Linked DNA regions of Hydrogenophaga sp. SL48. The protein of the gene in region 2 purifies or fractionates together with the protein of the main gene of each other region. This does not show direct contact. Links are inferred from orthologs where the notes say so. Each region holds a gene or a part of one and is shown on either strand. Other genes may lie near its edges.

The links.
Region 1: the proteins of IM738_RS17585 (region 2) and IM738_RS13875 purify together in Escherichia coli (affinity purification with mass spectrometry, with the first as the bait; 2 studies listed by BioGRID). This does not show direct contact. The link is inferred for Hydrogenophaga sp. SL48 from one-to-one orthologs.

Annotation. Positions count from the first base shown.
Region 1 is NZ_CP063400.1:2,931,458-2,939,899, reverse strand. The notes cover bases 2,865-5,561. They hold IM738_RS13875 (FKBP-type peptidyl-prolyl cis-trans isomerase), read right to left. Parts: upstream 4,603-5,561; coding sequence 4,126-4,602; downstream 2,865-4,125. Other genes in these bases: yjgA (ribosome biogenesis factor YjgA), read right to left, coding at 5,315-5,561; mog (molybdopterin adenylyltransferase), read right to left, coding at 4,727-5,311; IM738_RS13880 (chorismate-binding protein), read right to left, coding at 2,865-4,099. Also shown: IM738_RS13895 (inositol monophosphatase family protein), read right to left, coding at 1-489; IM738_RS13890 (RNA methyltransferase), read left to right, coding at 722-1,474; cysE (serine O-acetyltransferase), read left to right, coding at 1,506-2,276; more of IM738_RS13880, read right to left, coding at 2,258-2,864; more of yjgA, read right to left, coding at 5,562-5,974; metalloprotease PmbA, read left to right, coding at 6,048-7,475; IM738_RS13855 (DMT family transporter), read left to right, coding at 7,613-8,442. UniProt on the Escherichia coli protein: Folding helper with both chaperone and peptidyl-prolyl cis-trans isomerase (PPIase) activities. Chaperone activity prevents aggregation of unfolded or partially folded proteins and promotes their correct folding.
Region 2 is NZ_CP063400.1:3,710,574-3,714,903, reverse strand. The notes cover bases 1,590-4,330. They hold IM738_RS17585 (DsbC family protein), read right to left. Parts: upstream 3,447-4,330; coding sequence 2,733-3,446; downstream 1,590-2,732. Other genes in these bases: IM738_RS17580 (FAD-dependent monooxygenase), read right to left, coding at 3,492-4,330; IM738_RS17590 (DUF3429 domain-containing protein), read right to left, coding at 2,239-2,715; IM738_RS17595 (M61 family metallopeptidase), read right to left, coding at 1,590-2,242. Also shown: IM738_RS17600 (hypothetical protein), read left to right, coding at 1-245; more of IM738_RS17595, read right to left, coding at 392-1,589. UniProt on the Escherichia coli protein: Acts as a disulfide isomerase, interacting with incorrectly folded proteins to correct non-native disulfide bonds.

The DNA.
Region 1 (8,442 bases), 780 kb from region 2 along the record:
GAAACCGGTGGAGATCAGGCAGTCGCGCATGGCGATGCGTTTGGCCACGCGGATGCGGCGGTCGTTCATGTAGGCGCCGCGACCGCGCGTGGCGCAGAAGAGGTCGTTGCGGCTCGGGTCGTACACCACGGCCTGCTCCAGCTTGTTGCCCACCATGAGCGCGATGCTCACACAGTAGACCGGGAAGCCGTGGATGAAGTTGGTGGTGCCGTCCAGCGGGTCGATGATCCAGACATGGTCTGCGCCACCGTGTTTGCCCGGGCGCTTGCCCGATTCTTCGGCCCAGATGGCGTGGTCGGGGTAGGCGGTGAGCAGGGTGTCGATGATCGCTGCCTCGGCCGCGTGGTCGACTTCGGTGACGAAGTCGTTGGTCTGCTTGGCAGAGACCCGGACCGACTCCACGTCCAGCGCGGCGCGGTTGATGATGGTACCGGCGGTACGGGCGGCCTTGATGGCCACGTTGAGCATGGGGTGGAGTGTGGACGACATAAGTTGTGAGCCTTTGCGCCGCAGCGGGGCTGCGAGCGTGACAGTGGAAGAGCGGGAAGGCTGGACCCCAGGCGATGCGGGGCGGCGACAATCGGGGATTTTACCGTTTCAACACACCAAACACCTCACCGGAGCAAGTGCCCCACCCAGCACACACCGCAGAGCTGGCTTTGCCAGGCTGCTGGTGTGGCCCCCCTGGGGGGTGACGCGAAGCGGCGCGGGGGGATTCCAAATGAAGACGAGATTCATCCTGATCCAGACCAGCCACGCCGGCAACGTGGGCGGTACCGCGCGCGCCATGAAGGTGATGGGCTTTGACGACCTGGTGCTGGTGGCGCCGCGCTGGGCCAACGTGTTGCGGCGCGAAGAAACCATCCAGCGCGCCAGCGGCGCCAACGACGTGCTGGACAAGGCGCGCATCGTGGACACGCTGGACGAGGCGCTTGACGGCATCGAACACCTGTGCGCCACGGCCATGACGCCACGCGACTTCGGCCCGCCCACGCGGCAACCGCGCGAGCACTTTGCTGCGCTGCTGGGCACACCCGAAACGCCTGCGCCCACCCGCCCCGGTGGCGTGGCCTTCCTGTTCGGCTCCGAGCGCTTCGGCATGCGCAACGAAGACGTGTACCGCTGCCACAGCTGCCTCTCCATCCCCACCGATCCATCGTTCGGTTCGCTCAACCTGGCCGCCGCCGTGCAGCTGATCGCCTACGACTGGCGCCAGGCGCTGGGGGGCTACGCCTTGCCGCCCGCCAGCACACCCGAGCGCCCGCTGGCCGATGCGAAAGCGCTGGCCGGCATGCTGCAGCACCTGGAGCAGGCGCTGGTGGCGGTGGACTTTCTCGACCCGGAGGCGCCCAAGAAACTCATGCCGCGCCTGAACCAGCTGTTCAACCGTGCCGCACCGACCGAAGAAGAAATCCACATCCTGCGTGGTGTCGCCAAGGCCATGCTGCAAACCGCCGCGCAGGCGAAGCGATAGACTGACTGCCCGATTCCAACAACAAGACCCCATGTTCGCCCGCATCCGTTCCGACATCCAGTGCGTCCTCGATCGCGACCCCGCGGCCCGCAGCACCTGGGAGGTCATCACCTGCTACCCGGGCCTGCACGCCGTCTGGCTGCACCGCCCGGCGCACTGGTGCTGGACGAACGGCCTCAAGTGGCCGGGGCGGTTCATCTCGCACGTCGCGCGCTGGCTGACCGGCATCGAAATCCACCCCGGTGCCAAGGTGGGCGACCGCGTGTTCTTCGATCACGCCATGGGCGTGGTGGTGGGCGAGACGGCCGAAATCGGCGACGGCTGCACGATCTACCAGGGCGTCACGCTGGGCGGCACCTCGCTCTACAAAGGCACCAAACGCCACCCCACGCTGGGCAAGAACGTGGTGGTGAGCGCGGGTGCCAAGGTGCTGGGGGGCTTCGTGGTGGGCGACGGCGCCAAGATCGGCAGCAACGCGGTGGTGATCAAGCCGGTGCCCCCGGGCGCCACGGCGGTGGGCATCCCGGCCCGCATCATCCCGAGCAAGTCTGGCGAGAGCGCCGACGTGACCGAGGCGAACCCGAAGTTCCAGGCCTACGGCATCACGCAGGAAGACGACCCACTGTCGCAGGCCATGCGCGGCCTGATCGACAGCGCTGCCGGCCAGGATCATCAGATCACGCTGCTGTGGCAGGCGGTTGAAACCCTCTCGAAGCAGCAGAAGGGCGACTGCGTGCCGTCGGACGCGGCGCGCAGCGAATGCTTCGAGGCCGAGAAGCTGAATCAGCTGGTGGGCAAGTGACCGCAGTCGGGCAGCGACGCGGCGTTGCCCCGTGGCGCATGCCCGGCGTGCGTCATCTCCGCTGACAGCCATCCCCTCAGGCCGTTGTAGAAGGCCAGGCCCTGAGCTCGTGCGAGATCACCGGTGGTGAGCACCGCTTCGCGCAGGCGTCCTTCGGCCAGCAGCTCGGCCCGGTAGGTGCCTGCCAGCAGCCCGCTGGACAGTGCGGGGGTGAGCCAGACCCCATCCAGCCGGACCGCCACGTTGCCTCGGGTGAATTCGGTGATCTCGCCGCGTTCGTTGAGCAGCAGGTGGTCGAAGACGCCGGGGTCGGTGGGGGCCAGCGCCTCGTAGTGCGCGCGCCGCGTGGTCTTGTACCGGATGAATTCCTTCAGTGCGCCGCTGGTGGGCAGGGGGGCGGGGGCCAGCGCCACGCGCACCGGCTGGGCGGTCTCGGTCATGGGGAAAGCCTGCACATCGATCCCGCCCCGGGCGTCCAGGGTCAGGCGCACGCGCCACAGGCCTTGCGCATGTCCCGCGGCCAGCCGTGCAAGGCGTTCGCGCAACGCCGGCAGATCGCAGGGGTGGCCAAAATGGCGGGCGCTGTCCTGCAGCCGCTGCAGGTGGCGCTCCAGCAGCCAGTAGGTGCCGTCTTCCAGGCGCAGTGTTTCCAACAGGCTGAAGGGTTCGCTGACCCGGTGAAGCAGGTGGCTCTTGGTCATCAGTTCTTCCCATTCGGCCGCCGGATCGGCGCAGACGGTCAACCCGCTGCCCACGCCGTACCGGGCCTGCCATTCGGTGGTGGTGTCTGTGCGCTGCAGGGTCAGGGTGCGGATCGGCACATTGAAGCTGGCGTGCCCGCCCGGACGGACCACGCCCAGCGCGCCGCAATAGAGGCCCCGGGCGCCCGACTCCAGGCGCTGAATCCAGCGCATGGCCTGCCGCTTGGGGGCGCCGGTGATGCTGCCGCAAGGGAAGAGGGCGCGGAACACCTCGGTGAGCGTGGTGCCCGCGCGGGCCTGGGCCGAGAGGCTGGAGGTCATTTGCCAGACCGAGGGCCAGGCCTCGGCCTCCATCAACCGGTCCACTCGCACGGTGCCCGGCCGCGCGATGCGGTTCAGGTCGTTGCGCAGCAGGTCCACGATCATGACGTTTTCGGCACGCTCCTTGGCGCTGGCCAGCAGGCGCTCGCGGGCAGCGGCGTCCAGGGCCGGGTCGGCCTCCCGGCCGGCGGTGCCTTTCATCGGGCGGCATTGCAAGCGGCCACCCAGCGGATCGGGTTGCCAGTCGAAGAACAGCTCGGGCGAAGCGCTCAGCACGTGGCGCTGCCCGCCGTCCAGCCACAGCAGGTAGCCCTCGGGTTGGCGCTCACGCAGCGCGCGCATCCAGGCCGATGGCTCGCCGGTGAGCGTGCCCGTCAGGGCCGTGGTCAGGTTGATCTGGTAGGCCTCGCCCGCGGCCATGGCCTGCTGCGCCCGTTCCACCTGCTTCAGGTAGTGGGCGCGGGACTCGGGTAGGGTCCAGTGCGCGGTCCCCCGTGTTTCTGACAAGGGGGTGGGGCTGGCCAGCGGGGCCTCGTACACCCCGAACCACACCAGGGGCCAACCTGGGTCGGGCGCGTGCGCGGGCAGCGCGGTGTCGAAGGCCGGCGCGGCCTCGTAGGACAGGCCGCCGATGCACCAGCGGCCCGCCTCCGCCTGGGCCTGAACCCGCTCCAGGGCGGGCAGCACCTCGGCCATGGCCCAGGCCTCGATCACCTCGATGGGGTCGCCGAAGCTGGCGCAAAGCCGGCCACCGGGCACCGCCTGAGGGGCGGTGTCGGGGAAATCGATGAGGGCCCGCAAGGTCGAGCGCTACCGTCCGGCGACGTTCAGTGGTGGTGCCCGTGGGCACCGTGCGCGTGGCCGTGGGCCACCTCTTCGGCCGACGCCGGCTGCACGTCCACCACCTTGACCGCGAAGTGCAGCGTCTGCCCGGCCAGCGGGTGGTTGCCGTCGAGCAGCACCGTGTCACCCTTGATCTTCATGACCGTGAACACCTGCTGGCGCCCCTGGTCGTCCACCCCTTGCAGCTGGCCACCGACCTTCACGCCGGGCGGGAACTCGCTCTTGGGGATGCTGGTGGCCAGGCTCTCGTCGCGCACGCCAAATGCGTCTTCGGGCGGCAGCGCCAGGGTGGCGGCGAAGCCCTTCTCCTGACCTTCCAGGGCCTTCTCGATGCCCGGCAGCGTGTTGTTGTAGCCGCCGTGCAGGTAAGCGCGCGGCTCCTTGCCGTCCTCCAGCAACTTGCCCCGCGCATCGGTGGCGCGGAAGGTGATGGTGACGATGGTGTCTTTGGTGATTTTCATGAGGAACTCTCGGAGTGAAATGCCTTCTTCGTGGGCACCCGTGGAACCGCCCTTCGACAAGCTCAGGACGGGCCACCAGGTGCGTCCCCCCACCGGGGGGAAGACGCGAAGCGGCGCAGGGGGGCTACTTTTGTTTCGGTCGCCAGGCCTTGCAGACCTGATCGTTGGTTTCGAGGTAAGGCCCTTCGATCAGGTCGATGCAGTAGGGCACGGCCGTGAAGATCCCGTTGACCTTCTGGCTGCCGTCCGGGTTCTTCAGGCCTTCCAGCGTTTCGGCGATCGCCTTGGGCTGCCCCGGCAGGTTGATGATCAGGCTCTGGTCGCGGATCACCGCCACCTGGCGCGAGAGGATGGCGGTGGGCACGAAGGCCAGGCTGATCTGGCGCATCTGTTCGCCAAAACCGGGCATCTCCTTGTGGGCCACGGCCAGCGTGGCCTCGGGCGTCACGTCGCGTTTGGCCGGACCGGTGCCGCCGGTGGTGAGCACCAGCGCGCAGCCGGCGTCCACCAGCTGAATCAGGGTCTCGCTGATCTTCGCCTGCTCGTCGGGGATCAGGCGCGGCTCGAAGGTGATGGGGTTTTTCAGCGCGCGCGTGAGCCAGTCCTGCAGCGCCGGCAGGCCCTTGTCTTCGTAGACACCGCTGCTGGCGCGGTCGCTGATGGAGACGATGCCGATGCGCACCGGCGCGGGGGTGAGGGTATCGGTCACGGCTCAGTCCTCCTGCGGTTCTTCGGCGTCGTCTGCCGATGCGTCGTTGGGCGTGAGCGCGGTGCGCACGATCTGGAAGATCTCGCGGTAGGCCTTGCCGTGGCGCAGGGCCTCGCCCGGGCGCTCCGTCACGGCCTGCGCGTCCTTGCGCGCCTGGCGGATCAGGGCGCGCAGGTGCTGCACGTCGGCGGCCGGGTCCTGTTCCAGCCAGCGCGTGAGCGCGTCGTCGTCGGCGATCAGCTTGTCGCGCCACTGTTCGGCCTGGTGCAGCGCCAGCGTGGCCTGGGCCGAGGGCTTGCGCTGTTCTTCGAGCGCGGCTTCGATGGCGCTGATGACGCCGTCATCCAGCTTGCGCATGAGCTTGCCGATGAACTGCATCTGGCGGCGCCGGCCTTCGAAGTTGGTGATGCGCTTGGCGTCGGCCACGGCATCGATCAGCTTCTCGGACAGGCCATGCGTCTCGATCAGGCGCGTCATGAGACTGGCGTTGAGCGTGAGCAGGTTTTCGCCGAGCAATTGGAGGCGGTCGCTCTCTTTTTTCAGGTCGGTCTTGCTCATGTCGACCGAACCCTTGAGCTCGCGCTTGAGTTCCAGGTCGAGCTCGCTGCCCTCGGCAACGAACTGGCCACGGACGAAGTAGCCTTTGGTGGGTTTGCGGGACATCGGGTTTCTTCAAATGGGCTTGTGCAGGGCCTGCAGCAGCCAGAGGGGGGCGGCAAGTATCATAGCCGTCGACATGAAAAAAGCCCCCAACACCCCGTCCCAAGCCCCTTCCTCCACCGCCAGCCAGCCGCTCGCCGGTTTCCAGTACGCACGCAGCCAGTTCGAGGAGCTGGTGGACCTCGCGCTGGGCCATGCCAAAAAGCTGGGCGCCACCGACGCCGGGGCCGAGGTGTCCGAAGGCGCCGGCCTGAGCGTGTCGGTGCGCAAGGGTGAGCTGGAGAACGTGGAGCGCAACCGCGACAAGTCGCTCGGCGTGACGGTGTACCTGGGGCAGAAGCGCGGCAACGCCTCCACCTCCGATTTTTCACCCGCTGCCGTGCGCCAGACGGTGCAGGCGGCCTACGACATCGCCCGCTTCACCGCCGAAGACCCGGTGGCCGGTCTGCCCGACCCCGAAGACATCGCCGACAGTTACCCCGACCTCGACCTCTTCCACCCCTGGGCGATCGACTCCGAAGAGGCGCTGCGCATCGCGCTGGCCTGCGAGGCCGCGGCCTTCGCCACCAGCAAGAAGATCAGCAACAGCGAAGGCGCGGGCGTGTCGGCCCAGCAGTCGCACTTTTTCACCGCCCACATGCGCGGCGGCGAACGCGGCAAACCCGGCATCTTCAGCGGCGGCTACGCCAGCTCGCGCCACAGCCTGTCGGTGGCGCCGATCGCCGGCAAGGGCGCGAACATGCAGCGCGACCACTGGTACAGCTCGATGCGTTCGCCCGACGACCTCGCCACCCCCGAAGCGGTGGGCCGCTACGCCGCCGAGCGCACGCTCGCGCGCCTGAACGGCCGCAAGATCGCCACCACCGAATGCCCGGTGCTGTTCGAGTCGCCGCTGGCCGCCGGCCTGCTGGGCGCCTACGTGCAGGCCACCAGCGGCGGTGCGCTGTACCGCAAGACCACCTTCCTGAACAACAGCCTCGGCAAGCGGGTGATGGCGAAACACCTCGACATCGTCGAAGACCCCCATGTGATCAACGGCAAGGGCAGCTCGCCGTTTGACGACGAAGGCGTGCGCACCGTCAAACGCAAGGTGCTGAGCGCGGGCAAGGTGCTGGGCTACTTTCTCTCCACCTACTCGGCGCGCAAGCTCGGCATGCGCACCACGGGCAACGCAGGTGGCTCGCACAACCTCACGCTCACCAGCCGCCTGACCCAGCCCGGCGACGACCTCAAGGCCATGCTGCAGAAGCTCGGTCGTGGCCTGTTCGTCACCGAGCTGATGGGGCAGGGCGTGAACTACGTGACCGGCGACTACTCGCGCGGCGCCTCGGGCTACTGGGTGGAAAACGGCGTGATCGCCTACCCGGTGCACGAGATCACCATCGCGGGCAACCTCAAGGACATGTTCCAGGGCATCGAGGCCGTGGGCGCCGACGCCTACAACTACGGCGCCAAGACCGTGGGCTCGATCCTCATCAACAAGATGAAGGTGGCGGGAAGTTGAAAGCCCCCAAGCGTCCCGCGCCTCCCGGGCGCAGGCCGGGGCTCCGCCGCTGCGCGGGTCGCTGCCCCCCGAGGGGGCTGTGCCGCCTTGGGAGCGGCCCGGCGGCGGCCCTGTTCCGTTGATTCGGTTCCTTGGTCATGCGTCCCGAAGCCCTGGCGCTGCTGGCGGCCGCCTGCTGGGCCGTCTCCAGCCTGTTCTCCGCGCCACCCGCCCAGCGCCTGGGCGCGTTCGCGTTCAGCCGCTGGCGCATGGTGTTTGCCTCGCTGATCCTCTGGGGCCTGGCGCTGGCCAGTGGCGGCTGGCGCAGCCTGGACATGGCCACCGTCGCCCTGCTGGGGCTCTCGGGCGTGGTCGGCATCTTCATCGGTGACACGGCGCTGTTCTCCTGCATGAACCGGCTCGGGCCACGGCGCTCGGGCGTGCTGTACGCCACCCACGCGCTGTTCTCCTGTGTGCTGGCCTGGGCCTGGCTGGGCGAGACCGTGTGGGGCTGGGCCTTGCTGGGCAGCGGCCTGCTGGTCGGGGGCGTGATGGTGGCCGTGGCCTGGGGCAAGCGCGGCGATGAAACCCACGCCTGGGAGCAGACGCGCGGGCCGCTGGCCATCGGGGTGGGGCTGGGGCTGCTCTCGGCGCTGTGCCAGTCGCTGGGCACCTTGATGATCAAGCCGCTCATGGTCACCGGCGTCGATCCGGTGGCGGCATCTGCCACGCGCATGAGCCTGGCCCTGGGGGCGCACACGCTGCTGTTCGCGTCGGGTTGGTCGGGTGCGCGGGCGCAAGCGCCTTTGCGGCGGCAGGACGCCTTCCTGATCTTCATGAGTGCGGCCGTGGCCATGGCGCTGGGCATGACCCTGATCCTGATCGCGCTGCGCGACGGTCAGGCCGGCCTGGTGGCCGTCATGTCCTCGGTCACGCCGGTACTGATCCTGCCCTTGCTGTGGCTGGTGTACCGCCGCCGGCCGGCGAC
Region 2 (4,330 bases):
CCGCGGCTCCCGTGGTCTCACCGCCCCTCTCCTTTGCCGACGCCCGTCGGCTTGTGGTGCGCTTCATCAACGACCAGGTGGGGCCCCCGGGCGAAGCGCTGGCCATCCGCGTCGAAGCGTGCAAGACCGCGGTCGAGTTGCGCGACCAGTTGCCGCGCATCCGGGAGGGTCTGAAAAACCACCGCAGCGCCGCCACGGTGCAGCGTTTTGACGCGGACGTGGTGCCGCGCCTGCCCACCCACTGACGTGGATGCCCCCCGCAGCGCCTCGCGCTACCCCCAGGGGGCGTCACCACCGTCCGGCAGAGCCGGCCCGGCGCTGCCCTGGGCTGCACGGGTTCTGGCGTCGGACAGGCTTCCAGGCCTCACTGGAACAGTGAGCGTGGCCGTGCTCACGGCGTCGCAGTAGCGGTCTTCGCCAGCCACCGGGCCAGCCGCGGAGCATCGCCCACCGACAGGCGCACGGCCTGTTCCTCGCCGGGCCATGTCAGCGGACAGCGCAGCAGGCGCCCGTCTCGCGAGATCAGGGCGGTGAGCTGGGTGCGCTGACCGCGCAGCATCGCCACCTCGTCGAGACGGCGCACGCGCCAGGCTTCCACTTCGCCGCCGCGCCGGGTGGGCGCGAACTCGATGCCCAGCCACTCGTCACCCGCGGCCATGCCGGCCGCTTCGGCGGCACCACCGCGCAACACGTTCTTGAGCACCAGCCCGCCGTTTTCTGACACCCGCAGGCCCAGGCGCTGCGCGAGCGGGGTCTTTTCCTGGTGCACCTTGGCACCCTGTTGCTCCAGCAGGCGGGTCAGCGGCAGGGCGTCGGTGCCGTGCACCCAGTCGCTCAGCTCGGTCGCGAAGCTGCGGCCTCCCAGGCGTTTGAGCACCGTGGACACGTCGGCTTCGCGCATGGGGCCGCCCCCGGTGCGTTGCCAGAGCGCGCGCATCACGTCGTCGAGCGAATGCCGGCCCTCGGTGCGCAGCGTCAGGTCGAAGCACATCGCGATCAGCGCACCCTTGGTGTAGTAGCTGACCGTGGCGTTGGGCGTGTTCTCGCCGATGCGGTAGTACTTGGTCCAGGCGTCGAAGCTGGCCTGGGCCGCGCTCTGCACCAGGCGGCCGGGGCTCTGCTGCACCTGGTTGATGGTCTTGCTCACCAGCTGCAGGTAACAGGTGTCGTCGATCAGGCCGGCGCGGCGCAGGAACAGGTCGTCGTAGTAGCTGGTGAATCCCTCGAAGAACCAGAGCAGCTCGGTGTGGTTTTCGCGCGTGTAGTCGTGGCGCTTGAACTCCGCCGGGCGCAGGCGCTTGACGTTCCAGGTGTGGAAGTACTCGTGGCTGATCAGGCCCAGCAGGGTGGTGTAGCCGTCGGTGGCCTTCAGGGCGGGCGGTTTGTCCGGGCTGTCGGTCAGTTTCGGCAGGTCGCTGCGCTGCGCGATGAGGGCCGTGGAGTTGCGGTGCTCCAGACCGCCGTAGCCGTCGGCGCTGGCGTGCAGCATGAAGAGGTAGTCGGCAAATGGCGGGGCGCCGTCGCCGTGCCAGAAGCGGATCTGTTCTTCGCAGATGCGGCGCGTGTCGTCCAGCAGGCGCTGGCCGTCGAACCAGGGGCCCGCGCCACTGACCACGAAACGGTGCGGCACGCCGCAGGCCACGAACCCGCCGTGCCAGTGGCTGCCCATCTCGACCGGCGCATCGGCGAGTTCGTCGTAGTCGTTGGCGATGTAGCGGCCGAAACCCTGCGCATCCACCTGCTCGGCGCGCAAACCGGTGGCGATGTGCCAGCCGGCGGGCGCCTGCCCGGGCGCGATGTCCAGGGCGCAGGGCTCGTCTTCCCGGCCCGGCACCATCAGGCACAGGCTGGTGGCGTTGAAAAAACCGCGCGTGCCGTCGAGGAAGGCGGTGCGCACCGAGGCGTCGAAGGCGTAGATCTCGCAGCGCACGGTCAGCGTCTGCGGGCCGCCGGTGTCGCCCTGGGTTTCAATCTCCCAGCGGTGTTTGTCCAGCTGGCGCGCGTGCAGCGTCTCACCCCCCTGGCTCGCGGTCAGCCGCTGCAGGTGTTGTGAAAACTCGCGCACCAGGTAGCTGCCCGGAATCCACACCGGCAGGGCCACCCGCTGTTTCGCGGCGGGGTGGTCGATCTCCAGCGTGACCGCGAACAGGTGCGCCTGGAGGCTCAGCACCTCGACGCGGTAGCGCAGCGCGGTCTCGGCGGCGGCGCGGCGACGTGCCGTCTTGCGGGGGGGCGTGCTCACAGTGCCCCCGCGCCGATGAAGCAGCACAGCGCCGCGATGGCCGAGAGGCGGAAGCGCAGCGTGAGCCAGGCCTGCAGGCCGGCCCGGGCGTAGAGCGTGCGGTCGACGAGGTAACAGAGGACGAGCACGAAACCCAGCCAGGCCAGCCCCGCAAAAGCCGGCATCAGCAGGCCGGGCCAGGCCAGCAGCGAGGGCACGAAGCCCCAGAGGAAGTGGTTGCGCTGGCGGTGGTGCGGCGTGTCGCCGCGCGCGGCGGCGACGTGGCCCGCCATCCAGCCGATGCCCCAGTGAATGCCGCCGAGGAACGAGACGATGAGCGCGGCGTAGGCCGCCAGCGCCATGGACACCCAGGGCAGCAGGTCGGCGTTCACCAGCCAGAGCAGGGCGGCGAGCAGCGCGAAGGGAATCAGGCCAGCGTGACCCAGCGTGGTGGCGAGGGCGGTGTCGTCGGGATCGTGCAGGGCGGTCGTCATCGGGCGGCGGGTGCGGTTCAGGGCTTGGCTTCGGCCAGCAGCTTCTCGATGCGGGCGGCGTCCACCGCGCCCGGCACGCGCGTGCCGTTGGCGAAGATCAGGGTCGGGGTGCCGGTGATGCGGGACTTCTTGCCGAACTCGAAGTTGCGGGCCACGGCGGAGGTGTCGCAGGTCGCGGCGGGCGGGGTGACGTCCTTGACCATCCAGTCGAGGAAGGCCTTGCCCTTGTCTTTGGCGCACCAGATGTTGCGCGACTTGTCGGCCGAGTCCTGGCTCAGGATCGGGTAGAGGAACACGTGCACCGTGATGTTGTCGATTTTGGCCAGGTCGCGCTCGAAGCGCTTGCAGTAGCCGCAGTTGGGGTCTTCGAACACCGCCAGCTTGCGCTTGCCGTTGCCGCGCACGATGGTGAACGCGTCCTTCATCGGCAGGTCCTTGAAGTCGATCTCGGTCAGCTTCGCGAGCCGCTTTTCCGTCAGGTCTTCCTGGGCCTTGGTGTCGATCAGGTTGCCCTGGATCAGGAAGTTGCCGGCGGCGTCGGTGTAGAAGATTTCGCTCTGGTTGATGCGCACCTCGTACAGGCCGTCCATCGGCGTCTTGCTGATCTCGTCGATGGCCGGCAGCTTGGGCAGGCGCTCGGTGAGGTTCTTGCGGATGGTGGCTTCCTGGGCGGCAGCGCCGAGAGCCAGGGTGGTGAGCAGCGCCACCAGGGAGGTTTTGAAGAGGTTCATGTTGACGCCCGAGGCGCGAAAGTTGAAAAAAGCCCAGCGGGCGGATCAGCCCGCCTGCCCCATGGCCTGGCGGGCCAGCCAGTGTTTCAGCGGTCCCAGGCGGTCCACACCGCTCATGCCCCAGTTGCGCAGCGCCTGGACGCGCGTGTCGGCCTGACCGAACAGGCCGAACAGGCCGTCGGTCAGCCAGCCCATGGCGCCGACCTCGGCCTGCCGCGCGCGCTCGTAGCGCCGCAGCAGCTTCAGGTCGCCCAACTCGCGCCAGTACTCCCGCTCGTGGATCACCCGGGCCAGCTCGGCCACGTCGGCCAGGCCGACGTTGAGGCCTTGCCCGGCCAGCGGGTGCATGGCGTGGGCCGCGTCACCGGCCAGCGCCACGCTGCCCTGCGGCGTGCGCGCGATCCAGCGGCGGGCGCGAGACAGTTCCAGGGGCCAGGCCTGGGCCGGCCCCTGCAGCTGCATCTCGCCCAGCGCCTGACCGCAACGGGTCTGCACCGCGTCGGCCAGCGCTTGGGCGTCGGCCGCGAGCCAGGTGTCGGCCTGCTGAACAGGGACAGACCAGACCAGCGCCACAGAGTTCCCCGTGTCCCCTTCCAGCGGCAGCAGCGCCATGATCTCGCCCTGCGAAAACCACTGCCGCGCGACGCCGCCGTGGGGCTGGGCGCAGCGCAGGCGCGCCGCGATGGCTTTGTGCGGGTAGGGCTTGACCTCGAACTCCAGGCCGAGCTCGTCGCGGGTGCTGCTGCGTTTGCCTTCGCAGACCACCGTCAGGGCTGCGGGAACGGGTTCGGTCAGGCATTCGACCGAGCCCTGGAAGCGCACCGCGTTGGCCAGGCGGCGCTCCAGCGCCGGCACGTCCACGATCCACGACAGGGCTTCGCTGC